3 regions of the Streptomyces sp. NPDC087440 genome follow, and region 3 is predicted to be linked to each of the others. Evidence: riboswitches for the same ligand, from Rfam matches in the RefSeq annotation. Region 3 holds a riboswitch; each other region holds the start of a gene.
The links. Region 3 has a riboswitch for S-adenosylmethionine ahead of ACIO3O_RS30300 (aminotransferase class V-fold PLP-dependent enzyme). Riboswitches for the same ligand answer to the same signal wherever they lie in the genome.

Region 1 (9,933 bases), on a different contig from region 3:
TCGCCGAGGACGAAGGTCGCGGCGGGCAGGATGAGCAGCTGGTCGTGCGCGCGCCCGTACCGGGCGAGACGTCCCTTGACGTCGGCGTAGAAGGCCTGCCCCTCCGTGAGCGTGGCGTACCGGCTGAAGATGGCGTCGGCGCTCGACGCGGCGAACTCGCGGCCCTCCTCCGAATCCCCGGCCTGGAAGATCACCGGCCGCCCCTGCGGGCTGCGCGGTACGTTGAACTGCCCCTGGATGTCGAAGTGTTGCCCCCGGTGCTCGAAGGCCCCGGCCTTGGCGTCCGCCAGGAACTGCCCGCTCTCCCGGTCGGCGACGACCTCGTCCCCCCGCCACGAGTCGAACAGCTCGTGCGCGGTCGCCAGGAACTCCTTGGCCCGCGAGTACCGCTCCTCCTGCGGGAGGAACCCGCCCCGCCGGAAGTTCTCACCGGTGAAGGCGTCCCAGGAGGTGACCACGTTCCAGGCGGCCCGACCGTCGGAGAGGTGGTCGAGGGAGGCGAACTGGCGGGCCACCTCGTAGGGCTCGTTGAAGGTGGAGTTGATGGTGCCGGTCAGCCCGAGCCGCTCCGTGACGGCGGCGAGCGCGGTGAGGATCGTGAAGGTGTCCGGCCTCCCCACCACGTCCAAGTCGTATATCTTCCCGCCCTGTTCGCGCAGTCGGAGCCCCTCCGCGAGGAACAGGAAGTCGAACTTCGCCCGCTCCGCGATCTGCGCGAACTCCACGAACGAACGGAACTCGATATGACTCCCGGCCGCCGGGTCGCTCCACACGGTGGTGTTGTTGACGCCGGGGAAGTGGGCCGCGAGGTGAATCTGCTTGAGCGGCTTGCTCATGACTACAACCTTCTTGTCCTGTTACGAGGATGATGTGACGGTCGGTCAGGCGCTCGCGGTGGCGTAGCGGCTGGCGGGACGGGGCAGCCCGAGGTGCCCGCGCAGGGTGTCCGCGGTGTACGAGGTCCGGAAGGCCCCCCGGCGCTGGAGTTCGGGCACGAGCCCACGGGTGATCGCCGGAAGGTCCTCGGCCACGCTGCCGGGCCGCAGCCGGAATCCGGTGAGCCCGCCACCCTGCAACTCCTGCACCAGGTCCGCGAGTTCTCCTGTCGTCCCGGCGAAGATCCGCGCATCGCTCGTGTACGCCTCGCCCGCGAGCTCGTCGAGCCGCTCCAGCCGGGCCCGGGCGGCACCGGGCTCGTCGTCGACGAAGACGACCAGGTCCCCAAAAACATGCACGGTGTCGTCGGCCCGCCCGGCGGCGGCCTGCTCCTCCCGGATCTCCGCCACCACGGCACGCGCCTGGTCGACGTCGTGCGGGGTGACGAATCCGACATCCGTGGACCGGGCGATGAGCCCGTACGGAACGGAGGAGTGTCCGAGCGCGGCGACCACGGGCTGCCCCTGCGGGGGCCTCGGCGTGATCGAAGGCCCCTTCACGCTGAAGTGCTCGCCCTCGAAGTCGATGTAGTGCAGCTTCTCCCGGTCGATGAACCGTCCGGTCGCCACGTCACGGATCTCGGCGTCGTCCTCCCAGCTGTCCCAGAGCCGCCGGACGACCTCGACGTAGTCTGCGGCCTCCTCGAACAGCCCGCGGACGGCCTCCTGCCCGGCGGGTGTGTTGTAGTCCCCGTCGGGCAGCCGCTGCACCGTGCGCCGCCCGAAGTGGTCGGCCTCGTTCGGCCGGGCGGTGACCTGCACGCGCAGTCCGGCGCGCCCGCTGCTGACGTAGTCGAGGGTGGCGAGGGCCTTGGAGAGGTGGAAGGGCTCGGTGTGCGTGGTGACCGCGGTCGGGACGATGCCGATGTGGCGGGTGAGGGGAGCGATGCGGGCCGCGATCAGTACGGCATCCAGGCGGCCCCGGACCTGGTCGGTGCGGTCGTCGGGGTCGAGGAGACGGGAGGACTGAAGCCCGAGGCCGTCCTCGACGGTGACGAAGTCGAGGAGCCCGCGCTCGGCTTCGGCGACGAGGTCGTGCCAGTAGGTGGCGGTGAGGAGGTCGCGGGGGCGGGCACCGGTCGTCCGCCAGGAGGCGGGGTGCCAGCCGGTGCCGTCGAGGGCGACGGAGAGGTGGAGGTGCGGGGCGGTACTCATGATGTTCCTTCCAGAACTAAACAAAGCGAAGCTCAACCTGCGGCCCCACCGCGGGGGCCGTACTCGACGTGCGGCTCCGCCGCGCGGGGCGCCCCTTCAGGGGCGCGGGGAACTGCGCGACCAGCCACCCACCCACCCGCACGGGAACCGTGCACAGCCGCGCGGCGAGCGCTTTAGGTGGAGGGGCGGGTCTGGGGCCTCTCTGCCTGAGCAGCCCGGGGCTGCACTCGTCCGGTACGGGCCTGGGCCGGGGCCCTGGCGGTGACGTGCACCCAGCACCGCGCTTGGCCAGGGCCGGTGCCGGGCCGACCCGGCGGCGAGAGGGCCGGTACGGGGGTGGCCCGGAGTCGGGCGGGCCGCCCCCTTGCCCGCCCGTTCCGCCCCCTTGGGGCGGCCCCGTCGCCCAAGGGAGCGGGGCGGCAAGAGGCGAAGCCAAGGGGACGGGGCGGCACAGGGCGGAGCCCAAGGGGGCGGGGGCGGAAGAGGGCGGAGTCCAAGGGAGCGAAGGGGAGAAGCCGGGCCCACGGGGGCGGCGGGAAGAGGCCAGGGCGGAAGCGTCGGGGTGGCCAACCGACCGCGGCGGAACCCTGCGTCGGCCGAACGCATCATGCACCCGGCGTGCGAACCAGCAGAAAGCGCACGTTGCGCCGAAGCCGAAACCCCAAGGACTCGTACAGCCGGATCGCGTTCACGTTGTGCGCCCCCGTGTGCAGGAACGGCACATCCCCCCGCTCCCGAATCCCCGCCGCCACCGCCCGCACCAGCCGCGTCGCCAGCCCCCTCCCCCGGTACTCCGGATGCGTGCACACCGCGCTGATCTCCGTCCACCCGGGCACCCGCAGCCGCTCCCCGGCCAGCGCGACGAGCCTGCCGTCCTCGTCCCGCACCCCGAGGTACGTCCCCAGCTCGACGGTCCTCGGCAGGAACGGCCCCGGCTGCGTCAGCGCGATGAGCTCCAGCACCTCGGGCACGTCCGCCGCCCCGATCCGTACCGCCTCCGGCGCGTGCTCGGCCCGCAGTCCGGCATCGACCAGCTGCACCCCTGCGATGCTCTGCTCGATCCCCCACCCCTCGGGCACCTCCACCACCCCGCTCACCGGGGTCACCACACCGGGTCCCCCGACCAGCCGGGCCAGGTCGTCCCAGGCCCTGGGGTCCGCCGGGTCCTCCAGCGCGGTGAACGGCGAGACCCCCGCCGGATACCGCGCCGCCCTCCCGAACCGCTCCGCGAGGTGCGCGTGCGGCCCGGTCAGCGCGGCCCACGCCGCGTTGTCCAGCACATGCACGTCACCGGAGACTTCCACACTCGTCGACATGGTCATTCCACCGTTCACCCTTCGCTTCGTCGCGTACGCATCCGGCTCACGAGTTGTCCAGCGGCAGCCCGGGCGGGTCGATCTGGGAGGTGGTCAGCGCCTCGTTCGAGAGGTTCCAGGCGCCGAGCGTCTTCGGGTACTGGCCGTTCTTGATCAGGTGGTTGATCGCGTCGGCGAGCGGCTTCGAGAGCCCGCTGCCCTTCTTCGCCGTCGCCGCGATGAGCCCCTGGAGCGTCTCGCCCGCGCCCGAGAAGGTGCCCGCGCTGCGCGTCGGCTTCGGCGTCTTGGCGGTGGAGGCGATGTGGTAGGAGATCGCCGGGTTCGGCCCGAAGTAGGCGTCGATCTTCCCGCTGGACAGCGCCAGGTGGGTGGCGTTCAGGTCCTGGAAGTACTTGACGTTGAGCTGCTTGCCCTCCTTGGCCAGCTTGGCCTTCCACTCCAGGAGGATCTTCTCCTGGTTGGTGCCGTTGCTGACGGAGACGGTGCGGCCCGCGAGCTTGCGGTAGTCGTTGCCGAAGTTCCAGGTGCTGGACTTCTGCACCTCGAAGCCGAGGTTGTCCTTGCGGTACGAGGCGAACTCGTACTTCTTCTTGCGCTCCTCGGTGACGGTGACGTTGGAGATCGCCACGTCGACCTTGCCGCTGTCGACGCCGACGAACATGTTCTCCCAGGTCGAGTTCTTGACCTCGACCTCCAGGCCGAGGACCGCGCCGATCAGCCGGGCGAGGTCGGGCTCGGCGCCGGTGAGGGTCTTCTGGTCCTCGCCGACGAAGGACAGCGGCGGGAATCCGGCGGGCAGCGCGCCCACTCCGACGACCAGCTTGCCGCTGTCGGCGATCTTCTTGGGCAGCTTGGCGCTGATCTCCTTCACCTCGGAGACCTTGACCGTGGTCTCCTTCGCTGCGCCGTTGGAGAGCCGTCCGACGGTGAGGGTCCCGTTCTGGGCGTTGTCCGGCTTCGTCACGGCGCCGCTCTCGCCGCCGCACGAGGTGAGGGAGACCGCGAGGGCGGCGACGGCCGCGGTGGCGGTGGCGCCTCGGAGGAAGGTGCTGCGGAGACTGAGGGTGCGCATGGCTGTCCTTGTCGGAGTCGTGTGACGGACGTACGAGGTCTGGGTCGTACGGGAGGGAAGGCGATACGAAGAAGGCGGCACGGATAGGGCGGCCCGGATAAGGCGGTACGGAGCAGGCGAACCGGGGAGCGCGAAGCTCAGAGCACCTTGCTCAGGAAGTCCCTGGTCCTGTCGTGTTCGGGGTGGTCCAACACCTGGGCGGGCGGCCCCTGTTCGACGATGCGGCCCGCGTCCATGAAGACCACCCGGTCGGCGATCTCACGGGCGAAGCCGATCTCGTGGGTGACGATGACGAGCGTGGTGCCGCTCCGCGCGAGGTCCTTGATGACCTCCAGCACCTCCCCGACCAGTTCCGGGTCGAGCGCGGAGGTCGGTTCGTCGAAGAGGATCACGCCGGGCCGCAGGGCGAGCGCGCGGGCGATGGCGACGCGCTGCTGCTGCCCGCCGGAGAGCTGACGCGGGTACGCGGCGGCCTTGTCGGCGAGTCCCACCCTCCCGAGCAGGTCGCGGGCGAGCGCCTGTGCCTCGGGTTTGCCCAGTTTGCCGGTGGCGACCGGGGCGGCGGCGACGTTGTCGAGGACGGTCAGGTGCGGGAAGAGGTTGAAGTTCTGGAAGACGAAGCCGATGCGGCTGCGCTGGGCGAGGATGACCCGCTCGCTCAGCTCCTTGAGCCGTTCGCCGTGCCGGCGCACCCCGATGGGTTCGCCGTTGAGGCTGACGTGTCCGGCCTCGGGTTTCTCCAGGTGGTTGATCACCCGCAGCAGCGTGGACTTCCCCGAGCCGGAGGGCCCGATGACGACCGTCACCTCTCCGGGGCGTACGGTCAACTCCACTCCGTCCAGGACGTGTTGGGCACCGAACCACTTGTGCACCCCGTGCACTTCGACGGCGGCGGGACGTACCTCCGCACGCACCTCCGCCACTTCGGCGATCTCGGCCGTGGTCATGTCGCGGTCTCCCTCCGGGCCCGGGCCCGCAGTTCGGTCAGGCCGGTGCGCACCTTCTGGAACGGGGTGGGCGGCAGGGTGCGCAGGGCGCCGCGCGAGTAGTGGCGTTCGACGTAGAACTGGATGACGGAGACGACGCTGGTGAGGATCAGGTACCAGGTGGTGGCGACCAGGAGCAGCGGGACGATGTCGCCGGGGTAGGTGCTGCCCATGCTCTGCACCGAGCCGAACAGGTCCAGCAGCGAGACGTAGAAGACCAGTGAGGTGGCCTTGACCAGGCCGATCAGCTGGTTGACGTAGTTCGGCACGATGGAGCGCAGGGCCTGCGGGAAGACGATCCTGGCGAACTGGTAGCGCTTGGGCAGGCCGAGTGCGGAGGCCGCCTCGTGCTGGCCCTGGTCGACGGAGAGCAGCCCGCCGCGCACCACTTCGGCCGCGTACGCCGCTTCGTTGAGGCTGAGTCCGACGACGGCGACGACCATGTCGGTGGCGAGCCGGTTCTCGTCGAAGGTGAAGAAGGCGGGACCGAAGGGGATGCCCAGGCTGAGGGTCTGGTAGAGCGCGCTGAAGTTGTAGAGGAAGAGCAGGACGACGATCAGCGGCACCGACCGGAACAGCCAGGTGTACACCCAGCTGACGGTGCGCAGCACGGGGCTGTCGGAGAGCCGGGCCACGGCGAGCACGATGCCGCCGAGGAGTCCCAACACCGCGCTGTAGACGGTGACTTCGAGGGTGATGAGCAGCCCGTCGAGGATGGTGGGGCGCAGGAACCAGTACTGGAAGCGGTCCCACTGGTAGAAGGGGTTGGTGATCAGGCCGTGCACGAACTGTGCGGCGAGGACGAGCACGATCGCCGTGGCTATCCACTGGCCGGGCCGCCGCAGCGGCAGCACGCGCTGCGCCTTCGGGGGCAGGGCCGGGGCCGCCGCCCCCTTCGGGGGTTCGGGGGGTGGTGGTGCGGACGCGGACGGATCGGGTCGGGGGATCGTCTCGGCGGTCGCTGCCGTGCCGGAGGACACAGCGACACCGGGAGAGTCACTCATGGAGGGCTCCAGCGGATTCGGCCCCCGGGCCGCACACATCGCCGCAGGTCACCGCCGGGCCGGGGGCGGCGCGACGGAGCACGGCGTGCGGGAGTGTGCGGGGGCGGGGACGGGGAGGAGAGGGACGTACGACCGTCGGGGCGGTGACGTCGGAGGGCACGGCCGTCGGGCGGACGGGTGCGGAACAGGAGAGGGCCGGTACGTCACACGGGACGGGAGAGTCCCCGTACGTCACCGGACCTGACGATGCGTCACAGTCCGGCCCGCAGCGGCGTGTCGGGCGAGTCACGCACCCCCGGCGGGGTGTCGGACCAGGCCGTCAGCCGACGAGCGGGCTCAGTGACCGGCGGTGCGGCACACGGCCGTACACAGTGCGCTGCTGACGCGCAGGAGGTCGACGGAGCGGTCCGCGCACAGCGGGACACGGCCGTGGGAGCGCCACACGGCCAACCCCTCAGCTGCGTCCATCTCGCTCACCGTCACCATTCCGCCCCCGAGGGGCTTCGCTTCCGCCGATGCGCCGCAACTTAGCCACGGCCGGATTCGAATGTCAACGGCGCCGCCCAGCACGTGAGATGGCGCGAACGGCCTCCTTGACGGGTCTCGGAGGGGCCCGGACACTGGCCGGGACGGTCACGATTGTCAGCGCCTTCCGGGCGGGTTCGAGCATCCCGTCCGGCGGTCATCGGCCCCGGCCCGCTGGCAGGCAACCCTTCCTCCGCGACGGGGTGCCCCGGGTGACGACCGGGTTCCGCCGGTGCGGCGGGGCAAGCGTGGTTCCGTGTCGCGCGGACCCGGAGGTGGGACCGGTGGACATGCCCTGGAACGGACTGACGAGGCGACTGCACATCGATCTGCAGCGGGTCTCCAGCGCGTATTAGTGCGCTCGGGCGGGTTCGAGAGTTCACATGTCCGACACGCGACGACACAGGGGGACACGTGTGCCCCCGAGGAGAGTCATGCCCGAGACCACTGCCCGCAGCTCCCTTCCCTGTACGCCCGACACCCCCCGTCCCGTGCCGCTGGTGCGCGGCCGGATCGGCGTCGACCGCGCCGGGGGCTTCTACCCCGCGCCGCACCGCTACGAGCTGTTCCTGACCGAGGGGTGCCCCGCGTCGCGGGCCCTGCTGAGCGCCGTCGCCCTGCTCGGCCTGAAGGGTTCGGTGTACGCCACCACCCTCCCGGCGTGCCCCGCCGACGCCCCCGAGGCGTACGCGGCGCTGCTCAGCGCGTACGAGGCGACCGTGCACCCCTTCACGGGCACCCCCAGCGTGCCGGCACTGGTCGACCGGTGGAGCGGCCGCCTGGTCAGCAACCACACCGCCGACATCCTGGACGACCTCACGGGCCCGCTGTCGGAGCGGATCGCCTGACCTCAGCCCTGCTCGGCCGACTGTGGACGCGGGGACATGCGCCTGCGCCTCTCACGCATGTCCCCTGCGTCCCCGGGGCTGTTGACTGACCCCCATGACAACGAAGCACACGGCAAACGGAATTGTCCTCGGCGCGGCGACGGTGTTCGCGGGACTGGTGGCGGGCGTCTGGTACGCGTTCGCCTGCGGGGTGATGCCCGCGCTGGCCCGCTCCGAGGACCGGGTCTACGTGGAGGTGATGCAGAACATCAACGTGGTGATCGAAAACCCGGTGTTCTTCGCCGGGCTGTTCGGCGCACTGGTCCTGATCGGCGTGTCCGCCTGGCAGCAGCGCAAGACCCCGGCGGGCCGGTGGGTGCTCGCCGCGCTGGTGCTGTACGTCCTGGTGATCGCGGTGACCTCGGCGGCGAACGTGCCCCTGAACAACGAGCTGGCCGCCGCCGGGGCCCCGGCCCGGATCAGCGATCCGGCGTCCGTGCGCGAGCGCTTCGAGGACCCGTGGGTGGTGTGGAACATCGTGCGGGGCGTGCTCGGAACCGCGGCCGTGTACTGCCTGTGGCACGCCACCACCCGGCTGCGCGCCCCGCAGCCTTCCGCGACGACGCCTGCGGGCGTCCGAGCATGACACCGGTCAACACCAGTGCCAGGCCAGCCATTTGGCGTACGGTCAGCGACTCGGCGGCGAGCACCGTGCCGAGCAGCACACCGGTGACGGGATTGAGCAGCCCGATCAACCCGACGGTCCCGGCGGGCAGTTGGCGCAGCCCGGCGAACCAGACGGTGAAGGCCAGCGCGGTCGCGACCAGGGTGACGTACGCGAACGCCAGCAGCGCCGGGACGGAGAGCGCGGGCGGCTGACCCTCCACGAGGACGGCGGCCGGGAGCAGGAAGAGGCCTCCGGCGACGAGCTGCCAGGCGGTCGAGGCGAGGACGTCGGTGCCGTCGTTCCAGCGCTTGGCCAGGATGTAGCCGAAGGACGACACCACCATGGCGACGGCGGAGGCGAGGACCCCGGGCAGGCTCACCCGTTCCGCCCCCGTGAGCAGCATCAGACAGACCCCGCCCAGCCCGAGCACGGCCCCGGCCAGGTGGGGCACCGCGGGCCGCTCCGAGACCAGCGGCCAGGCCATGAGCATCATCGCCAGCGGGGCCACGGCCATGACGGTCGCGGCGACGCTGGTCGGCAGGAGCTGGGAGGCGACGTACACGAGGACGAAGAACACGCTGACGTTGAGCACCCCCAGCACGGCCGACCGCCACCACCACGCCCCGCGCGGCCGTTTCCGGCACAGGAGCAGGAGGACGAGTCCGGCGGGGAGGGCGCGCAGGGCGGCCCCGTAGAGGGGGTGGTCGGCGGGGAGGAACTCGTGCGTGACGAAGTAGTTGGTCCCCCAGGCGACCGGTGCGATCGCGGTGAGCACCACACCTCGCAGTTTGGCTTCCATGAACCCAATGTAGCTTCCCGGGAAGTTATTGTGGGATACATGAACGCATCTTCCGTGCCGGACCGGCCCTCCCCGGACCACGTCGCCCGCATCCAGGCTGAGTGGCGCCGCGAACGACCGGACCTCGACGTGTCCCCGCAGGGCGTGATCGGCCGCCTGCACCGCCTCGCGGACCGGCTCACCCAGGAGCTGTACCAGGTCTACGACCAACACGGCCTGCACGAGGGCGAGTTCGACGTGCTGTGCGCCCTGCGCCGCGCGGGTGAGCCCTTCGAGCGGGCGCCGCGCGAACTCGCCGCGCACACCATGGTGACGACCGGCGCGATGACCAAGCGCCTCGACCGGCTGGAGCGCGCGGGGCTCGTCGTCCGCCGTGACGCGACCGTCGACCGGCGCGGCCGGATCGTGGCCCTCACCCCGCAGGGGCGCGAGCTGATCGACCGCGCGTTCACCGACCACATGCGCAACGAACGCCGCCTGCTGGACCTGCTGGGCGCCGAGGCGGAGGGCCTGGAGCAGACGCTCACGACATGGCTGGCCCGCCTCGACGCCCCTCCCGCGACACACACGCCCCCCGCCTCGCCCCGGCCCGCCTGAGTATCTGAGCACCACCCACCTGAGTACCCGCACCGATCCACCGGCCCGCC
Region 2 (9,933 bases), on a different contig from region 3:
TCGTCGCCGAGGGCGTACGTCACCGGGCCCCTGTTGGAGGCGACGAGGATCTCGGCCTGGACGGGCTCGGGCTGCTCAGCGTCGTACGCGGAAGTCATGTGGCGAAACCTAGCCGGTAGGGATTCCCCTCAAACGTGCGTACGGCCGCACTCGACGGACGAGCACGGCCGCACGGCATTCCCGCGCACCCCGGTACGGCACTCCCGCTCACGGCCGGCGGCGGCTCCGGACCGAGACGGACGCCAGCACGCCGAGCCCGGCCAGCGTCAGCGCGCCCCCGGCCGCCACCCACAGCGCCCGGTCGTCGGGGCCGGTACGGGCCAGCTCATGGGCACCGGCGCTCTGCGCGGACGGCATCGGGCCCGGGTGCGGCCGGCCGCCGGGCTTCGTCCCGCCGCCGTGCCACCAGGAGCCGTGCCCGGTGGGCCTGCCGGTCGGCTTCCCGCCGTGGCCCGTCGGTTTGCCCGTGGGCTTCCCCGTCGGCTTGACCGGGCCCACCGTCGGTGTCACCACGCACGCCGGGTCCTTGCTGCCGGGCGGGCAGTTGGTGTTCCGGGTCGTCACGACCACGCCGTTGCGCAGCTTCCCGTCGCCCGACCTGGGCTTCGTCACCCGTACCGAGTAGGTGACCTCGGCCGTCGCCCCGGCCGGCACCGCCCCCGACCAGCGCAGCTTCGGGGCCTGGTACGTCACGGTCCCCAGCGAGGCCCGGGCGTCGCCCTGGTACACCGCGTCGTCGAGGTTGTCCGTCAGGTCGTCGGTGAAGTCCGCGCCGGGGTGGTCCAGGGTGCTCGTGTTGCGGGCCCGGACCGTGTAGCGGACCACATCGCCCGGGTGCGCCGACTTCGTGCTCGCCGTCTTGGAGTACTCCAGGTCGGGGATCGGCACGGACAGCGCCAGCGACTGCGGCACGTAGGTGTCCCCGGCGGTGGTGAAGGTCAGCGCCGTCGAGGTCGCACCCGGCGGAATTGCTCCGTCCGGCAGGTCGAACTCCTTGGCGTCGATGGACATGTTGGTGACCAGGTCGGGATCGAGGGAGCCGTCCGCGTGGCTGACGAAGAAGTTGTCCAGCGCACCGGTACGGCTCTCGGCGACCGGCAGGCCGCCCACCAGGAACCGGTCCCCCTTGTACGCGGCGTCGCCCTCGTACGCGGTGACGCTCGCCCGCGCCTTCACCCCGCCCAGCTTGCGGAAGCCCGCCACGGTGAGCGTGGTGTCCGGGTCGGAGGCGCCCTGGAAGACGTGGCCGCCGAAGACGTAGACGTGGCGGCGGTTGGGCGCGTGCTCCGGCTGCGGGGCGTCGTAGGCGTACACGACCGTCAGCGACCAGCCCGCCGAGCAGCCGAAGCCCTCGGTGGTCCAGATGTCGCCGACGCCGACCGTCAGCGGCTGCCCGGTGCCGGTCGTCCCGGCGAAGGCCCCGGTGACGTCGGCCTCCGCGGTGAAGAAGTGCGCGCCCCTCGCGTCGGCCGGGTCCTGCACCCGGAACTCAGGTACCACCGGGGTGGCGGGTCCGGTGCCCACCCGCAGCTTCGGCACCACGTCGTCCGGGCTGCCCGGGGTGGGGTCGGTCGGCTCGCTGAGGGCCCGGGAGTCGCAGCCGGGGTGCACGGCGCCGCGCGCGTACATGCTGCCGTTGTTGCCGCCCCAGAAGAGGCGCGCGTACGCGACCCGCGCGCCCGGCGGGATCACCAGCCGGCCGGTGCTGGAGCCGTGTGCCGGGTTCATGCCCGCGGTGTTGATCCGCCGCATCACGAAGCTGTTGTTGGACCCTTGGGCCCAGGCGCCGCTGGTCGCGTCGGCGCAGTCCTGGGCGTCGGCGGGGTTGGCGGCGCAGCCCAGCACCGTGTTGCCGATGGTCCGGAAGTCGCCGTACAGCGAGGCGTCGTACCGCTTGGCGAAGGGCTCGACGACCCCGGCGCGGGGTGCGGGAGCCGGGATGCGGGGCTGGGGGGCCGCTGCGGTGGTCAGGGCCGCGGCGGTGAGGAGCAGGGTCAGGGTGCTCCGGGGTCGGGTCAGTCGCATACGGCGAAAGCTAGCTACGCAGAGTTACGGAGCGGGGTGCGACGCGCGGTCCCGGGCCGGTTGTGGCAGCCGCTTACGCCGCATGCCGCGCCGCGTACTCCGCGATCTCCCGCATGGGCGGGCGCTCCTCGGTGTCCACAGGGTGTGTACGGGGGACGAAGCCGGAGCCGATCCGCTCGAACTGGGTGAGGGACGGACGTATCAAATGCCCCCGGGAGAGCCGGAGTTGGGCGGTGCGGTAGATCGCGGCGGCCATCCGGCCCAGCGCCTGGCCGTCCTGGTGGCGGTGGATGCGCACCCCCACGTCCACCTGGGCCAGCGCGTCCAGGCCGACCGTGTGCAGGGAGTCGATGAGCAGGCCGAGTTCGACCCCGTACCCGACGGGGAAGGGCAGGCGCTCCAGGAGGGAGCGGCGGGCCGCGTACTCGCCGCCCAACGGCTGGACGAATCCGGCCAGTTGGGGCCAGTGCAGGTTGAGCAGGGGGCGGGCCATCAGCTCGGTGACCCGGCCGCCCTGGCCCGCCGCGCCGTCGAGCGGGCGGTCGTAGGTGGCCTTCACGAACTGGAGGTGCGGGTCGGTGAGCAGCGGGCCGACGATGCCCGAGACGAACGAGGCGTCGAAGTCCTTCAGGTCCGCGTCCACGAAGCAGACGACGTCGCCCGTGGTGACCAGGAGTGAGCGCCACAGGACCTCGCCCTTGCCGGGCAGGGCGGGGACGCGCGGCAGGATCTCGTCCCGGTGCACCACCCGGGCGCCCGCCTCGGCGGCCGCCTTCGCGGTCTGGTCGGTGGAGCCGGAGTCGATCACCACCAGTTCGTCCACCAGGGGGAACGCGGGGCCCATCAGGTCCCGGCGGATCGTGGCGACGATCTCGCCGACCGTCGCCTCCTCGTTCAGGGCGGGCAGCACCACGCTGATGCTCTGCCCGTGGGCGGCCTTGGCGGCGAGGAGCTGCTCCGGCGGGCGGTCGGCGGCCGACCAGGACCGCGCCTGCAGCCAGCGCTCCACCTCTTCCAGCACGCCCGTCACTCCTGTCCCTGTGGTCGCTTTTGTGATCCATCTCGCGGTCCGGACGTCTGGCACACCCGTCCGGGGGTTCGGTTACAGTCTTGAACAACGCGGACGACCTGTGCATGTCGGGGTCGGAAGCGCACATAAACACTCGGCCCGCCTGTGCGGTCGCCGGAGTCATAGCGCTCATCCAGAGGGACAGAGGGAAACGGCCCGTTGAAGTCCCGGCAACCCCCCAGCCGACCGCGAGGTCAGGCCAGGAAGGTGCCAATTCCGTCTCGCGTACGAAAGTCGTCGCGGGGAAGATGAGGAAAGGACCTCGCCATCATGGCTGTGCAGACCACCGAAGCCGCAGTGAACACCGTTGACCTCGGCCCCGCCGCCGCCCTCTCCTGCCGCGAGTGCGGGGAGCGTTTCGAACTCGGTCCGATCTTCGCCTGCCAGCTCTGTTTCGGGCCGCTGGAAGTGGCGTACGACCTCCCCACCGACAGCCCCGAAGAGCTGAAGAAGCGCATCGAGGCCGGTCCGGACAACATCTGGCGCTATGCCCCGCTGCTGCCCGTCCCGGCCGACGTCGCCACCAAGCCCAGCCTGAACCCCGGCTTCACGAAGCTGGTCAAGGCGGACAATCTGGCGCGTGAACTGGGTGTCACCGGCGGCCTGTTCGTCAAGGACGACTCCGGGAACCCGACCCACTCCTTCAAGGACCGCGTCGTCGCGATCGCCGTCGAGGCCGCCCGCGCCTTCGGCTTCACCACCCTCTCCTGCTCCTCCACCGGCAACCTGGCCGGTGCGGTGGGCGCCGCCGCCGCCCGGGCCGGCTTCCGCTCCTGCGTGTTCATCCCGCACGACCTGGAGCAGGGCAAGGTCGTCATGGCCGCCGTGTACGGGGGCGAGCTGGTCGGCATCGAGGGCAACTACGACGACGTGAACCGCTTCTGCTCCGAGCTCATCGGCGACCCGCTGGGCGAGGGCTGGGGCTTCGTCAACGTCAATCTGCGCCCGTACTACGGCGAGGGGTCGAAGACGCTCGCGTACGAGATCTGCGAGCAGCTCGGCTGGCGGCTTCCGGACCAGATCGTCATCCCGATCGCCTCGGGTTCGCAGCTCACGAAGATCGACAAGGGCCTCCAGGAGCTGATCAAGCTCGGTCTGGTCGAGGACAAGCCGTACAAGATCTTCGGCGCCCAGGCGGAGGGCTGCTCCCCGGTGTCGACGGCCTTCAAGGCCGGTCACGACGTGGTCCGCCCGCAGAAGCCGAACACCATCGCCAAGTCGCTCGCCATCGGCAACCCGGCGGACGGCCCGTACGTCCTGGACATCGCCCGGCGCACCGGCGGGGCCGTCGAGGACGTGAACGACGAGCAGGTCGTCGACGCGATCAAGCTGCTGGCCCGCACCGAGGGCATCTTCGCGGAGACCGCGGGCGGCGTGACCGTCGGCGTGACGAAGAAGCTCATCGAGGCCGGGCTGCTGGACCCGACGCTGACCACCGTCGTCCTCAACACCGGCGACGGTCTCAAGACCCTGGACGCGGTGGCCCCGACCACCGGCCCCTCCGCGACCATCCGGCCGAGCCTGGACGCGTTCCGCGACGCCGGCCTGGCACGCTGAATCACCCCCGTACGTACGCAAGGAAGGCTGAACCCATGAGCGTCAAGGTCCGCATCCCCACCATCCTCCGCACGTACACCGGAGGCGAGGCCGAGGTGGCCGCCGAGGGTGCGACCCTCGCCGAGGTCATCGCCGACCTGGAGAAGAACCACACGGGCATCGCCGCCCGCGTCCTGGACGACCAGGGCAAGCTGCGCCGCTTCGTGAACGTGTACGTGAACGACGACGACGTCCGCTTCGAGAGCGGCCTGGAGACGGCCACCCCGGACGGCGCCGGCGTCTCGATCATCCCGGCCGTCGCCGGAGGCTGACCGCCCCTCGGCGTGCGCCCCCAACGCGCCCCGCGTTGACCCCAGTTGCCCCCTCCGCACACAAGCGGAGGGGGCAATTCTGCAGGGTTGAAAGGGGTAGAGTGGGGGAAGCCCCGGTCGCCGCCCATGCCCCGTGCATATGAGAAGGCGACAAGATGCGGCCCGTGTGTTCGAGCGATTTGCCGCCGATGCGCACGCTATGTCCGGCCCGACTTGCCCTGGAAATGCGGGAGTTGACCGATCCGGGCGTTCGATCCTGCCCAGAATTCTCGTCGGATTGACCTGTTGCAGAGGGCAGTTGGGCGGATACATTCAGCCGCGGTCGACGCGCTACGGCGCACACCTTCCGCGTTCCTGTCGGCGGGTGGGGTCTGACCCGGGGTCGCGAAGTGCGGTCTCGCGCAAGGGCCAGTAATAGGGGAGTTAGGCATGGCTCAGGGCACCGTCAAGTGGTTCAACGCGGAGAAGGGGTACGGCTTCATCGCGGTCGACGGTGGTGCGGATGTTTTCGTCCACTACAGCGCGATCCAGATGGACGGCTACCGCACCCTTGAAGAGGGTCAGCGAGTCGAGTTCGAGATCTCGCAGGGCCAGAAGGGTCCGCAGGCGGACATGGTCAAGCTCGCCGTCTGATCTCGGCGCGATCGGCCAACTACGCACTCACCAGTTCTCACGCGCTCAGGGCTCGTATCCCGCTACAGGGGTACGGGCCCTTGGTGCGTCCGGGGCCCGTGCCCCGGCCCGCGACCGGTCCACGGTCGGCCCACCGTGCGTGCCCGTGTCCAAGATCTGTGGTATCCGCTTGCACTCGCATGGGTCGAGTGCTAATCATTGGCGTTAGCACTCTCCCAGTGAGAGTGACAGAACTTGGACCAGGTTCGGTGAGGCCGAGAGGTGTCGGGGTAAGGATTCCCGGGCATCGCGAAGCCGTCCGTCGCGGGCACCGAACCCCCGGTCCGGAGAAATCCACCCCGTCCTGGGAGGACCACTTCACATGGCCAAGATCATCGCGTTCGACGAGGAGGCCCGGCGCGGCCTCGAGCGTGGCATGAACCAGCTCGCCGACGCCGTCAAGGTCACTCTCGGCCCCAAGGGCCGGAACGTCGTTCTTGAGAAGAAGTGGGGCGCCCCCACGATCACCAACGACGGTGTCTCCATCGCCAAGGAGATCGAGCTCGAGGACCCGTACGAGAAGATCGGCGCCGAGCTCGTCAAGGAGGTCGCGAAGAAGACGGACGACGTCGCCGGTGACGGCACGACGACCGCGACCGTCCTCGCGCAGGCGCTGGTCCGTGAGGGTCTCCGCAACGTTGCCGCGGGCGCCAACCCGATGGCCCTGAAGCGTGGCATCGAGAAGGCCGTCGAGGCCGTCTCCGCCGCCCTCCTGGAGCAGGCGAAGGATGTCGAGACCAAGGAGCAGATCGCTTCGACGGCCTCCATCTCCGCCGCCGACACCCAGATCGGCGAGCTCATCGCCGAGGCCATGGACAAGGTCGGCAAGGAAGGCGTCATCACGGTCGAGGAGTCGCAGACCTTCGGCCTGGAGCTCGAGCTCACCGAGGGCATGCGCTTCGACAAGGGCTACATCTCGGCGTACTTCGCCACCGACATGGAGCGCATGGAGTCGTCGCTCGACGACCCGTACATCCTGATCGTCAACTCGAAGATCGGCAATGTGAAGGACCTCCTTCCGCTGCTGGAGAAGGTCATGCAGTCGGGCAAGCCCCTGCTGATCATCGCCGAGGACGTCGAGGGCGAGGCGCTCTCCACCCTGGTCGTGAACAAGATCCGCGGCACGTTCAAGTCCGTCGCCGTCAAGGCCCCGGGCTTCGGCGACCGCCGCAAGGCCATGCTGAACGACATCGCCATCCTCACGGGCGGCACGGTCATCTCCGAAGAGGTCGGCCTCAAGCTGGAGAACGCGGGCCTGGACCTCCTCGGCCGCGCCCGCAAGGTCGTCATCACCAAGGACGAGACGACCATCGTCGACGGTGCCGGTGACAGCGAGCAGGTCGCCGGTCGCGTGAACCAGATCCGCGCCGAGATCGAGAACAGCGACTCGGACTACGACCGCGAGAAGCTCCAGGAGCGCCTGGCGAAGCTGGCCGGCGGCGTGGCCGTCATCAAGGCCGGTGCCGCCACCGAGGTCGAGCTCAAGGAGCGCAAGCACCGCATCGAGGACGCCGTCCGCAACGCGAAGGCGGCCGTCGAAGAGGGCATCGTCGCCGGTGGTGGCGTCGCCCTCCTCCAGGCCTCGGCCGTCTTCGAGAAGCTGGAGCTCACGGGCGACGAGGCGACCGGCGCCAACGCCGTGAAGCTCGCGCTGGAGGCCCCGCTCAAGCAGATCGCCGTCAACGGTGGCCTTGAGGGCGGCGTCGTCGTCGAGAAGGTCCGCAACCTGCCCATCGGTCACGGCCTGAACGCCGCCACCGGTGAGTACGTCGACATGATCGCCGAGGGCATCCTCGACCCGGCGAAGGTGACCCGCTCTGCCCTGCAGAACGCCGCCTCCATCGCCGCGCTGTTCCTCACCACCGAGGCCGTCATCGCCGACAAGCCGGAGAAGGCCGCCGCGGCCGCTCCGGGCGGCATGCCGGGCGGGGACATGGACTTCTAAGTCCTCCCTCCCCCTCCCGCCTCGCGCAGGCAGCAGTACGTACGTCCACTGGGGCGGTATCCCTTCGGGGGTGCCGCCCCAGTGGCGTTCCCGGGTGGCTGACCTGCGCGTCCGCCTCGAAGCTGGGGCGCATGGACACCCTGGACTCCGTCATCGTCGACATCAACGACGTCTTCTGGAGCTATCTGCTCATCCCGCTGGTGATCGGCGCGGGGCTGTACTTCACCGTCCGGTCGAAGGTGGTCCAGCTGCGGATGTTCCCGGAGATGATCCGGGTGCTGGGCGACAAGGCGGAGCCTGACGCGCACGGCCGCAAGGCGGTGTCCTCGTTCGGGGCGTTCACGATCTCGGCGGCGGCGCGCGTCGGCACCGGCAACATCGCGGGTGTGGCCGCGGCCATCACGCTGGGCGGCCCCGGCGCGGTGTTCTGGATGTGGGTGATGGCGACGGTCGGCGCGGCCTCCGCCTTCGTCGAGTCGGCGCTGGCGCAGTTGTACAAGGTGCGTGACTACGACGGTACGTTCCGGGGCGGACCCGCCTACTACATGCAGCGCGGTCTCGGGAAGCGCTGGCTGGGCGTGCTCTTCGCCGTCACGATCACCGTCACCTTCGGCTTCGTCTTCAACGCGGTGCAGGCCAACACGATCGTCGCGGTCGTCGGGAACTCGATTGGCGGCGACGCGAGCTGGCGGGAGCCGGTGGTGGGTCTGGTCCTGGCGGCGCTGCTCGGGCTGGTGATCTTCGGCGGCGTACGGCGCATCAGCAGCGTGACGCAGGTGCTCGTGCCCGTCATGGCGGTGCTGTACCTGCTGCTGGGCCTCGCGGTCGTCGTCCTCAACATCACCGACTTCCCCCGCGTCCTGGCGGACATCGTGGGCGGGGCGCTCGGCTTCCGGGAGGTCGCGGGCGGCGCGATCGGCACCGCGATCCAGCAGGGCATCCGACGCGGCATGTTCTCCAACGAGGCGGGCCTGGGCTCCTCCCCGAACGCGGGCGCGGCGGCGGACGTCTCGCACCCGGTCAAGCAGGGGCTGGTGCAGTCGCTGGGGGTCTTCTTCGACACGATGCTGATCTGCACGATGACCGCGTTCATCATCCTGACCACCAACCCGGACCTGGCGGGCGCCCGCCAGGGCGCGGACCTCACCCAGACCTCGCTGAACGCGAGCCTGGGCAACTGGGCCGGGCACGTGCTGACGGTGGTCGTCTTCATGCTGGCGTTCAGCTCGATGATCGGGAACTACTACTACGGGCAGTCCAACATCGAGTTCATCACCGGCGACGAGCGGAAGTGGGTGCTGACGGCCTTCCGGGTGCTGGTGCTGGTGGTCGTGTTCCTGGGCGCGCTCGGCTCCGTCTCCGTCGTGTGGAACCTCGCCGACGTCTTCATGGGCTTCATGGCGCTGGTCAACCTGGTGGCGATCATCCCGCTGTCGCGGGTGGCGTTCCGCCTGCTGGAGGACTACCGCGAGCAGCGCCGCATGGGCCTCGACCCGCTGTTCGTGCGGGACCGGATGCCGGACCTGGGCGGGGTGGAGTGCTGGGTGCGGTGACATCCGTGCGCGTCTCACCCGTACGTGGGACGCTTGCGGAAGTGACGTACCGCCGTGCATATGCCTGGCTACGGTGACGTCTCCCGGGCCGAGGAAGAAGGGACTCGCAATGACCGCAGCGATGGTCGAGCACTACGAGGTGTCCTCCGAGGGGCCGTGGGACTACCTGCTGCAGACATGGCGCGAGCTGGACATTCCCCAGGGTTGGCGCGCCGAGATCGATGAGGGGCAGATCGTCTTGGTACCGCCGCCGAACAGGCATCACAACGTCATCGCACACCAGATCCAGAAGTTCCTCTACTCGGGTCTCCGTACCGACCTCGGAATCTTCCAGACCCTGGGCATCCACATCGCTCGCCTGGACAGGCTCTACGTGCCCGATCTCGTGGTGATGCCCGAGAGCTTCGTGACGGATGACGACGCGGCGGCAACCGATCCCGTCGACGCCGCCGACGCCCTCCTCGTCGTGGAGATCACCTCCCGCGGCAACGCCCGCGACGACCGGACCATGAAGCTGTGGGGGTACGCGCACGCGCCCGTCCCCGCCTACCTCCTGATCGACCGCTTTGACCAGCACGGGCCGACCAGCACCCTGTTCACGGAGCCGCAGGACGGTGCCTACAAGCGCATGGAGCGGGTGCCGTTCGGTGAGCGGTTGGAGCTGCCGGAGCCGTTCGCGGGAGAGCTGGACACGGCGCGTTTTCCCACCGACTGACGCCGGGCACCGACTGACGCCGGGCACGGGCTCACGACGAGAGCGGTGCTCCCACCCGGGAGCACCGCTCTCGCTTCGTACGCGTA
Region 3 (9,933 bases):
GTGTTGGCGTCGTCGCTGTAGACCAGCACCGTGGCGGTCGGCTGCTGCATTGTTCCTCCGTGACGTCCGGTTACGCGGTGATCTCGGGCTTTTCTGGGCTCTGCAGGCGGCTGCTGGGGCCGGTTCCGATGCGCGGATGCTACTCCGTCAGACCCTCCGCCCACACCGGTTCGTACGGCTCTTCGATGGGCCGTTCGGGCAGGACACACCCTCTTGACACTCCGAACGGCACCCCCCGGGGTGAGGGCGGGATAAGCGACCGACATAATGTCGGTCGTGGCGACAGCAACGACAGTAGATACCGGGCACGCGCACCCGTCGGTCAATCGACCGAACCTCACCAGCGTCGGAACCATCATCTGGTTGAGTTCCGAGCTGATGTTCTTCGCGGCCCTCTTCGCGATGTACTTCACCCTGCGATCGGTGACCGGTCCCGAGTTCTGGGCGGAAAAGGCCTCGGCCTTGAACTTCCCGTTCTCGCTGACCAATACCTCGATCCTGGTCCTCTCCTCCCTCACCTGCCAGCTCGGCGTCTTCGCCGCGGAGCGGGGCGATGTGAAGAAGCTCAGGACCTGGTTCATCATCACGTTCGTGATGGGTGCGATCTTCATTGGCGGCCAGGTGTACGAGTACACCGAGCTGGTCAAGCACGAGGGCCTCTCGCTCTCGTCGGACCCGTACGGCTCGGTGTTCTACCTGACGACCGGCTTCCACGGACTGCACGTGACAGGCGGCCTCATCGCCTTCCTGCTGGTCCTCGGCCGGACATACGCGGCCAAGCGATTCACCCACGAGCAGGCCACCGCCGCCATCGTCGTGTCGTACTACTGGCACTTCGTGGACGTCGTCTGGATCGGCCTGTTCGCCACGATCTACATGATCAAGTAACCAGGGGCCTAGGCCCGCACACACTTCCCGCATCGACGCAGAAGATCCTGACACCGGGGTAATCCGTGAAAAAGCTCTCCGCACGACGACGCCATCCGCTGGCGGCGGTCGTCGTCCTACTCTTCGCGCTGGCGGCCACTGGGGGGCTGTACGCCGCGTTTGCGCCTGCGGGCAAGGCGCAGGCCGACGAGACCGCCCAGTCCCTCGCCATCGAAGAGGGCAAGAAGCTCTACGCCGTCGGCTGCGCAAGCTGCCACGGAACCGGCGGTCAGGGCACCACTGACGGCCCGTCCCTCGTGGGCGTGGGCTCCGCCGCAGTGGACTTCCAGGTCGGCACCGGCCGTATGCCGGCGCAGCAGCCCGGCGCCCAGGTGCCGAAGAAGAAGGTCATCTACACGCAGGCGCAGATCGACCAGCTCGCCGCGTACGTGGCCTCTCTCGGCGCCGGCCCGATCACGCCGACCGAAAGCCAGACCGACCCGAGCAACGCCGACGTCGGCAAGGGTGGCGAACTGTTCCGCACCAACTGTGCGCAGTGCCACAACTTCACCGGCGAGGGCGGCGCCCTGACGCACGGCAAGTTCGCCCCCTCCCTTGAGGGCGTCTCGCCGAAGCACATCTACGAGGCCATGCAGACCGGCCCGCAGAACATGCCCTCCTTCCCGGACAGCACCATGCCGGAGAAGGAAAAGAAGGACATCATCGCGTACGTCAAGGCCGTGAACGGCGAAGAGACCCCGAGCCCCGGCGGCTTCGGACTGGGCGGCCTCGGGCCGGTCAGTGAGGGTCTGTTCGCCTGGATCTTCGGTCTGGGTGCGCTCATCGCAGTTGCCGTCTGGGTCGCGGCCCACACCGCTAAGGCCAAGAAGTCATGAGTAGCCAAGAGAATCCAGAAGAGGCCCTGCCTGCTGAGCAGGGCAACGCGCACGGCGAAGTAGCGCCCAAGGACGATCCGTTCGCGGACCCGGGCCTGCCGCCGCACAAGCCGCGCATCCAGGACCTCGACGAGCGGGCCGCCAAGCGGTCCGAGCGCGTCGTCGCCTTCCTGTTCACGCTGTCGATGCTCGCGACGATCGGCTTCATCGCCTCGTTCGTCGCGTTCCCCATCGACAAGATCGTGTACGTGTGGCCGCTGGGCCACGTGAGCGCGCTCAACCTCTCGCTGGGTCTGACGCTCGGCATCGCCCTCTTCTGCATCGGCGCGGGCGCGGTCCACTGGGCCCGCACCCTGATGTCCGACGTGGAGGTCGCCGACGAGCGTCACGCGATCGCGGCCACGCCCGAGGTCAAGGCCAAGGTCATGGCCGACTTCAAGGCGGGCGCCGAGGAGTCGGTGATCGGCCGTCGCAAGCTGATCCGCACCACGATGTTCGGTGCGCTGGCCCTGGTGCCGCTGTCCGGCGTCGTGCTGCTGCGCGACCTCGGTCCGCTGCCGGAGAAGAAGCTCCGCGAGACGTCCTGGGACAAGGGCAAGCGTCTGATCAACCAGAACACGATGGAGCCCCTGCGGGCCGAGGACGTCGTGGTGGGCTCGCTCACCTTCGCCATCCCGGAAGGCCTGAAGGAGGACGACCACGAGTTCAACTCGAAGATCGCCAAGGACGCCTTGATGATCGTCCGCATCCAGCCGGACGAGATCAAGAACAAGCAGCAGCGCGAGTGGGCGGCCGAGGGCATCGTCGCGTACTCGAAGATCTGCACCCACGTGGGCTGCCCGATCAGCCTGTACGAGCAGCAGACGCACCACGTGCTCTGCCCGTGCCACCAGTCCACCTTCGACCTGTCCGACGGCGCCCGCGTCATCTTCGGCCCGGCCGGTCACCCGCTGCCGCAGCTGCACATCAAGGTGAACGACCAGGGTTACCTCGAAGCCATGGGCGACTTCGCCGAGCCCGTCGGTCCTGCCTTCTGGGAGCGCGGATGAGTACTGCGACGACTACCGAATCCAAGCCGCAGCAGAAGGCGCCCGCCGGTGAGCGGGTCGCGGACTGGGCGGACGGCCGGCTGGGGATCTACTCCCTCGCCAAGGCCAACATGCGCAAGATCTTCCCGGACCACTGGTCCTTCATGCTCGGCGAGATCTGCATGTACAGCTTCATCATCATCATCCTCACGGGTGTGTATCTGACGCTGTTCTTCCACCCGTCCATGAACGAGGTCGTGTACCACGGGTCGTACGCCCCGATGCACGGCATCCGCATGACGGAGGCCTACGCGTCGACGCTGGACATCAGCTTCGACGTCCGTGGCGGTCTGCTGATCCGGCAGATCCACCACTGGGGCGCGCTGATCTTCCTCGCGGCGATGTTCGTGCACATGATGCGCGTCTTCTTCACGGGTGCCTTCCGCAAGCCGCGCGAGGTCAACTGGCTGTTCGGCTTCCTGCTGTTCGTCCTCGGCATGTTCACCGGTTTCACCGGTTACTCGCTGCCGGACGACCTGCTGTCGGGCACCGGTGTCCGCTTCACGCAGGGCGCGATCCTGTCCGTGCCGGTCGTCGGCACGTACATCTCGATGTTCCTGTTCGGCGGGGAGTTCCCCGGCCACGACATGGTCGCCAGGTTCTACTCGGTGCACATCCTGCTGCTGCCGGGCATCATGCTCGGCCTGATGGTGGCGCACCTGATCCTGGTCTTCTACCACAAGCACACCCAGTTCGCGGGCCCCGGCCGCACGAACAACAACGTGGTGGGCATGCCGCTGCTGCCGGTCTACATGGCCAAGGCCGGAGGCTTCTTCTTCCTGGTCTTCGGCATCATCGCGATCATCGCGGCGGCGTTCACGATCAACCCGGTCTGGGCGCTCGGCCCCTACCGTCCCGATCAGGTGTCCACGGGCGCCCAGCCGGACTGGTACATGGGCTTCGCCGAAGGCCTGGTGCGTGTCATGCCGGGCTGGGAGATCAACCTCTGGGGCCACACGCTGGTCCTGGGCGTGTTCATCCCGCTGACCCTCTTCGGTCTGATCCTCGCCGTCATCGCGGTGTGGCCGTTCCTGGAGTCCTGGGTCACCGGCGACAAGCGCGAGCACCACATCGCACAGCGCCCGCGCAACAGCCCGACGCGCACCGCGTTCGGCGTCGCCTGGATCACGCTGTACTTCATCGGCCTCGTCGGCGGTGGAAACGACCTGTGGGCCACGCACTTCCACCTGTCGCTCAACTCGATCTCGTGGTTCGTGCGCATCGGCTTCTTCGTCGGTCCGGTCCTGGCGTTCATCATCACCAAGCGGATCTGCCTGGGCCTCCAGCGCAGGGACGCCGAGAAGGTGCTGCACGGACGCGAGTCCGGCATCATCAAGCGCCTGCCGCACGGTGAGTTCGTCGAGGTCCACGAGCCCCTGTCCGCGGACAAGCTGCACACGCTCACGGCGCACGAGCAGTACGCGCCGGCCGAGATCGGTCCCGCCGAGGACGAGAACGGTGTCACGCGCAAGGTCGGCCCCGCCGAGAAGCTGCGCGTCAAGCTGAGCAAGGGCATGTACGGCGAGGGCAACCAGATCGCCAAGCCCACCGCCGAGGAGTACAAGGAGATCACCAGCGGCCACGGCCACCACTGATCCCCGGCCGGTCCAGTGAAGTGAACTGAACCGGCGACTGTTCGCCACAGCCAAGAGCCCCGTCCGGACCCCGGACGGGGCTCTTCGCGCGTACCGGGGCTGGATAGGGTGGCCCCATCCCTTATCGGCATGCCCTTCGCCGGGCGCGTGGACCCTGGAGCGGACCATGAACGTTGTGACCCCAGTCGGCGGCGACAGCGTGGCGGCCCGCGGCTGGCCGGGCATCCTCACCGCCCTGATGCGCGGCCAGGACCTCGGCGCGGACGACACCGCGTGGGCGATGGACCGCATCATGTCCGGCGAGGCCACCGACGCGCAGATCGCGGGCTTCTCGGTCGCCCTGCGCGCCAAGGGCGAGACGGTGCAGGAAGTCACCGGTCTGGTACGGGCGATGTACGAGCACGCCAACACCATCGAGGTGCCCGGCCCCAGCGTCGACATCGTCGGCACCGGCGGCGACATGGCCAAGACGGTCAACATCTCCACCATGTCCGCGATCGTCATCGCCGGCACCGGCGCCAAGGTCGTCAAGCACGGCAACCGGGCCTCGTCCTCGGCGAGCGGCTCCTCCGACGTCCTGGAGAAGCTGGGCGTCAACCTGGACCTGACGCCCCGCCGGGTGGCCGAGGTGGCGGGCGAGGCGGGCATCACCTTCTGCTTCGCCGTGAAGTTCCACCCGGCGCTGCGGTACGCCGCCAAGGCCCGCAAGGAGCTCGGCACGCAGACCACCTTCAACATCCTGGGCCCGCTCACCAACCCGGCCCAGGTGCGCGCCCAGGCGGTCGGCGTGGCCGACGCGAGGATGGCCCCCATCGTCGCGGGCGTCCTCGCCGAACGCGGCAACTCCGCCCTCGTCTTCCGCGGCGACGACGGCCTCGACGAACTGACCACCACCGCGACCTCCCGGGTCTGGGTGGTACGGGACGGGGGCGTCCGGGAGGAGGCCTTCGACCCGCGCGAGGTCGGCCTCGAACTCGTCCCGGTGGAGGCCCTGCGCGGCGCGGACGCCTCGTACAACGCGGAGGTGGCCCGCAGGCTGTTCGCGGGCGAGAAGGGGCCCGTACGGGACGCCGTGCTGCTCAACACGGCGGCCGCGCTGGTGGCCCTGAACCCGGGCGGCGGATCGCTGAACGAGGAGATCGCGGCCGGTCTGGAGCAGGCGCGCGCGTCCCTGGACTCCGGGGGCGCGCAGGCGGCCCTGGACCGCTGGGTGCGGGCCAGCAACGCCTGAAACACCCTGCTGGTGTGACGCAGAGCGCAGTCCGGACGTCTCAGAAACCGGACTGCGCTCTTGCATGTGATCGTGTGTGTGGCAGGATGCTGACCAGGTCATGAGTGACAGCGACTACGGCCCCGGCCCGCTGTCCGGCAACCCTCCGTCCGTGGCGGGGTGCCCCGGGTGAAGACCAGGTCGTAGGCAGCGAGGTCTACGGCAAGCGCGGACCCCTGCGCACTCATCTTGAGTGGCGCGCCCCTGGGGTCCTGGTCCTCAAGGGAGCAGTCTCGTGAGCAAGCGAATGCGATAGGGCCGCTCGGCCCCGTTTCACCTTCACCTCCGCAACCGGACACGTGTATCCGGAGCGTCGAGGCAACTCCCGTACGAGACAAGGTAGTTGAGCCTTCGTCGGATTCCGTGCGGGCATCACTGAAGCCATTCCGCCTTGTCCTGCCAGGAGTTTCGCCATGTCTGCATCGTCCGTCGCCACCGTCGCCGCCACCTCTGCCGCCGCCCCCTCCGTCGACGCCTGCGCCGCCGAGTGCGCCGACCCCTGCTGTGCGCCGCTGCCCGTCCTCGGCCGGGACGTGGCCGTGCCGCTGGTCACCGGGGGCGAAGTGACGTACGCGGCCCTCGACTACGCGGCCAGTGCGCCGGCCCTGCAGCGGGTGTGGGACGACGTCGCCGCGTACGCCCCGTACTACGGCAGCGTGCACCGGGGGGCTGGGTACCTCTCGCAGCTCTCCACCGACCTGTTCGAGAACAGCCGGGTGACCGTCCACGAGTTCCTCGACTGCCGCGACAGTGACCAGGTCGTCTTCACCCGCTCCACCACCGACTCGCTGAACCTCCTGGCGGCCGTCCTGCCCGCCGACTGCCAGGTGTTCGTCTTCGAGACCGAGCACCACGCCTCGCTGCTGCCCTGGCAGGACGCGAACGTCACCTACCTGAACGCCCCGCGCACTCCGGCCCAGGCCGTCGAGACGCTGGAGCGGGCGCTGGCCGACCGCGACCCGTACGGCCCCGCGCTGGTCTGCGTGACCGGTGCCTCCAACGTCACCGGGGAGATCTGGCCGGTGGCCGAGCTGGCCGCCGCAGCGCACGCCCACGGCGCGCGGATCGTGCTGGACGCCGCCCAGCTCGCGCCCCACCACCCGGTGTCCGTCAAGGAGTTGGACGTCGACTGGGTCGCCTTCTCCGGCCACAAGCTGTACGCGCCCTTCGGCTCCGGCGTGCTCGCCGGGCGCGCCGACTGGCTCCAGGCGGCCGAGCCGTACCTCGCGGGCGGCGGCGCGTCCAAGAAGGTCGCGCGGCGCGCCGACGGCGGCGTGGACGTCGAGTGGCACACCACGGCCGCCCGCCACGAGGCCGGTTCGCCCAACGTCATCGGCGTGTACTCGATCGCCTCCGCCTGCAAGGCGCTCACCGAGGCGGGCTTCGACAACCTGGTCCAGCGCGAGCAGGCGCTGGTGCGCACGGTCCGCGCGGGCCTCGCCGAGGTCCCGGCCGTGAAGGTGCTCTCGCTGTTCGGCGACGACGCCCCGCGCGTCGGCGTCATCTCCTTCGTCGTGGAGGGCTGGAACAGCTCGCACTTCGCCGCCGCGCTCTCCGCCGAGTACGGCATCGGGGTGCGCGACGGCCTGTTCTGCGCCCACCCGCTGGTGCGCACGCTGCTCGGCAGCGACCCCCAGGACCCGGGCGAGTGCGGCGCCCCCGAGGCCGAGCCGGGCGAGCGCTCCCTCAACGCCATCCGGGTGAGCTTCGGCGCGGGCACGCCGGACGAGCACGTGGAGCGGTTCGTGCGCGCGGTCAAGGAACTCGTCGCCAACGGCGCGCAGTGGAACTACCGCACCGAGGGCGGGCGTTGCGTCCCGGCCGTCTGAGGCTTCCGTACGGTACGGCTGTGGCCCGCCCCCTCGTGCAGGGGGCGGGCCACAGCCGTACCGTGCAGGTGTCAGCCGTCCAGCCCGATGGCGAACGCCGCCTCCAGGTCGTGCTGCGAGTAGGTGCGGAACGCGACGTGCGTGTCCGTGCCCTCGACGCCGGGGATCTTGCTGATGGAGCCGGGGATGATGTCCGCCAGGTCGTCGTGCCGCCCGACGCGCACCATGGCGATCAGGTCGTACGTACCGGTGACGGAGAAGACCTCGCTGACGCTGTCCAGCGCGGCGATGGACTCGGCGATCTCGGGGATGCGGTCCACGCTGGTCTTGATGAGCACGATCGCGGTGATCACGGCTGGCTTTCTCCCTCGGTGGCCGGTGGTGCTGCTGCGCTCGCAACTGTAGTCGTACGGCGATAACGCGCCCACGCGTAGAGGAAGCCCCCGGCGAAGCCCACCACGTGCGCGAGATACGCCACCCCGGCCCCCTCGCCCAGCCCCTGGGCGGCCAGCCACTGGAGCACGAACCAGAAGATCAGCACGATCCAGGCGGGGAAGCGCAGCGGCAGGAACAGCAGGAAGGGGAAGAGGCTGGTGACCCGTGCGTGCGGGAAGAGCCGCAGGAACGCCCCCAGCACCGCCGAGATCGCCCCCGACGCGCCGACCAGGGTCTCGTCGGAGCCGGCGTGCGCGAGGGCGTACGCGACGAGGGCGAGGTAGCCGCAGATCACGTAGAAGAGGGCGTACGCCAGGCGGCCCATGCGTTCCTCGGTCATCGCCCCGAAGACGTACAGGAAGAGCATGTTGCCCAGCAGGTGCAGCCAGTTGCCGTGCACGAACAGGGCGGTGAACGGGGTGAGCAGGGCGTGCCCGCCGCCCTTGACCAGCTGGGCGGGGACGACGCCCCAGCGCTCGAAGTAGGCGCTCTGCGCGGCGAGGAGCGCGTCCCCGGTCCCGTACGCGGGGGTGAAGCCGGACGCGGGGCCGAGCAGGAAGACCACGCAGCAGACGCCGATCACGGCGTACGTCACGACCGGCCCCCGGCTGATCTCCCGCCACCGCGCCTGCCGTCGCCCGGCTGTGGCCTTGCTCATGGGGATCACGATGCGAGCATGCCGCAGCGCACGGTGCGGGCCGGGCTGGCACGCCGGGCCCGGGCGTCCGGGCTGTCGCCCGGGTCACCCCGGTCTCAAGGGTCGACCGCCCTCGGCGCGGGGTACCCGTAAGGCCGTAGGGTTGCGCGCAGGGCATCCGCAGTTCGACGGCGCACCGCGGCAACGACGTACGACACACGTATGACGTGTGCGAAGGAAGAGGACGGTACGCATGACGACGACGGTTCCCCTGCCCACTGCCGGAACCCGGTGGCGCTGCACCCTCTGCGGAAACCTCACGCGGTTCGACGTGACCCGCTCGTCCAAGGTGGTCGAGTACGTGCACCTCGACCTGGCCGGGGAGTCGAAGGTCGAGGAACGCGAGGTGGTCAGTGAGACCATCGAGTCCGTGCGTTGCCGCTGGTGCAACGCGGTGGACCAGATCGAATTGGTGGACAGGCCGGACGCCGACCCCCAGAACTCCTAGCGGGTTCTCGTGGGCGGGCCCGGCGGAGCATGCCCGCGAGGGTAGGAAGGCAGTGGGGTGACGGCAATGGTGGAGCCCGCGAGCGGCGCGGACCGGGCCGGTTCGGCCGACGACGTCGCAGAGGTGCTCGACCGCCCGTTGCCCGAGGGGGTACGGCGCCGGGTCGTGACGCTGGTGTCGGATGCGTTCGGCGGCCTGACGGTGGCCGAACTGCCCGCACCCTTGCGGCAGTACGCCCGGTTCACCCCCACCAGACGCGCCAAGTTCGCGGGCAACGCGATGGCGGCGGCACTGGAGAGCGACCCGGTCTTCAGGCAGCGCATCGGCGAACGGCTGCGCGAGACGCAGCCCGAGCTGGCGAGCGCGCTGGAGGCCGGGTCGCCGCCCGCCGCCGCCGACCCGGTGGACGTGGCGGCGGCCGCCTACGTACTGCGCCCGGTGGGCTGGGTGAAGCTGGTGGCCGCCGCGGGCGAGGAGGCCCAGCGCGCCGACGCCGAACGCGCCGACGAGGCCGCCCAGCGCGAACTGGACCAGCTGCGCGCGGAGCTGGCCGAGGCCCGGGAACGCACCAAGGGCGAGACCGAGCGGCTGCGGGCCGAAGTGGACGCGGCCCGCCGGGAGTCCGAGGCCGCCCAGCGCAAGCTGCGCGGCGCCCTCAGCGACGTCAAGCGCGGCGAGGCCGCCCTGCGCAAGACCCAGGGCGAGATCGACGGCATCAGGGCCGAGGCGGCCGCCCAGGTGGCCGCGGCGGAGGCGGAGACCCGGCGGCTGCGGGCCCGGCTCGGCGAGGCGGAGGCGTCCGTCGAGG

Region 1: linked by a shared signal. The riboswitch ahead of ACIO3O_RS36510 (hypothetical protein) and the one ahead of ACIO3O_RS30300 (aminotransferase class V-fold PLP-dependent enzyme) in region 3 are both predicted to bind S-adenosylmethionine.
Region 2: linked by a shared signal. The riboswitch ahead of thrC (threonine synthase) and the one ahead of ACIO3O_RS30300 (aminotransferase class V-fold PLP-dependent enzyme) in region 3 are both predicted to bind S-adenosylmethionine.

What each region holds. Positions count from the first base shown of each region.
Region 1 is NZ_JBIUXN010000026.1:75,284-85,216, reverse strand. It holds gene ACIO3O_RS36545 (NtaA/DmoA family FMN-dependent monooxygenase) at 1-836, opposite strand, end outside; gene ACIO3O_RS36540 (LLM class flavin-dependent oxidoreductase) at 882-2,090, opposite strand; gene ACIO3O_RS36535 (GNAT family N-acetyltransferase) at 2,696-3,406, opposite strand; gene ACIO3O_RS36530 (ABC transporter substrate-binding protein) at 3,453-4,478, opposite strand; gene ACIO3O_RS36525 (amino acid ABC transporter ATP-binding protein) at 4,616-5,425, opposite strand; gene ACIO3O_RS36520 (amino acid ABC transporter permease) at 5,422-6,468, opposite strand; gene ACIO3O_RS36515 (hypothetical protein) at 6,805-6,936, opposite strand; SAM riboswitch class IV at 7,136-7,248, shown strand; gene ACIO3O_RS36510 (hypothetical protein) at 7,428-7,841, shown strand; partial or broken gene ACIO3O_RS36505 (DUF1772 domain-containing protein) at 7,936-8,334, shown strand; gene ACIO3O_RS36500 (DMT family transporter) at 8,300-9,286, opposite strand; gene ACIO3O_RS36495 (MarR family winged helix-turn-helix transcriptional regulator) at 9,326-9,883, shown strand.
Region 2 is NZ_JBIUXN010000002.1:372,163-382,095, reverse strand. It holds gene ACIO3O_RS06440 (trehalose-6-phosphate synthase) at 1-98, opposite strand, end outside; gene ACIO3O_RS06435 (hypothetical protein) at 208-2,025, opposite strand; gene ACIO3O_RS06430 (glucosyl-3-phosphoglycerate synthase) at 2,099-3,046, opposite strand; SAM riboswitch class I at 3,221-3,349, shown strand; gene thrC (threonine synthase) at 3,365-4,651, shown strand; gene ACIO3O_RS06420 (MoaD/ThiS family protein) at 4,687-4,962, shown strand; gene ACIO3O_RS06415 (cold-shock protein) at 5,392-5,595, shown strand; gene groL (chaperonin GroEL) at 5,957-7,579, shown strand; gene ACIO3O_RS06405 (alanine/glycine:cation symporter family protein) at 7,711-9,132, shown strand; gene ACIO3O_RS06400 (Uma2 family endonuclease) at 9,242-9,847, shown strand.
Region 3 is NZ_JBIUXN010000018.1:107,623-117,555, forward strand. It holds gene ACIO3O_RS30270 (hypothetical protein) at 1-50, opposite strand, end outside; gene ACIO3O_RS30275 (heme-copper oxidase subunit III) at 268-888, shown strand; gene ACIO3O_RS30280 (c-type cytochrome) at 954-1,763, shown strand; gene ACIO3O_RS30285 (Rieske 2Fe-2S domain-containing protein) at 1,760-2,812, shown strand; gene ACIO3O_RS30290 (cytochrome bc complex cytochrome b subunit) at 2,809-4,446, shown strand; gene trpD (anthranilate phosphoribosyltransferase) at 4,613-5,677, shown strand; SAM riboswitch class IV at 5,774-5,891, shown strand; gene ACIO3O_RS30300 (aminotransferase class V-fold PLP-dependent enzyme) at 6,130-7,545, shown strand; gene ACIO3O_RS30305 (Lrp/AsnC family transcriptional regulator) at 7,617-7,898, opposite strand; gene ACIO3O_RS30310 (rhomboid family intramembrane serine protease) at 7,895-8,638, opposite strand; gene ACIO3O_RS30315 (hypothetical protein) at 8,871-9,125, shown strand; gene ACIO3O_RS30320 (NYN domain-containing protein) at 9,192-9,933, shown strand, end outside.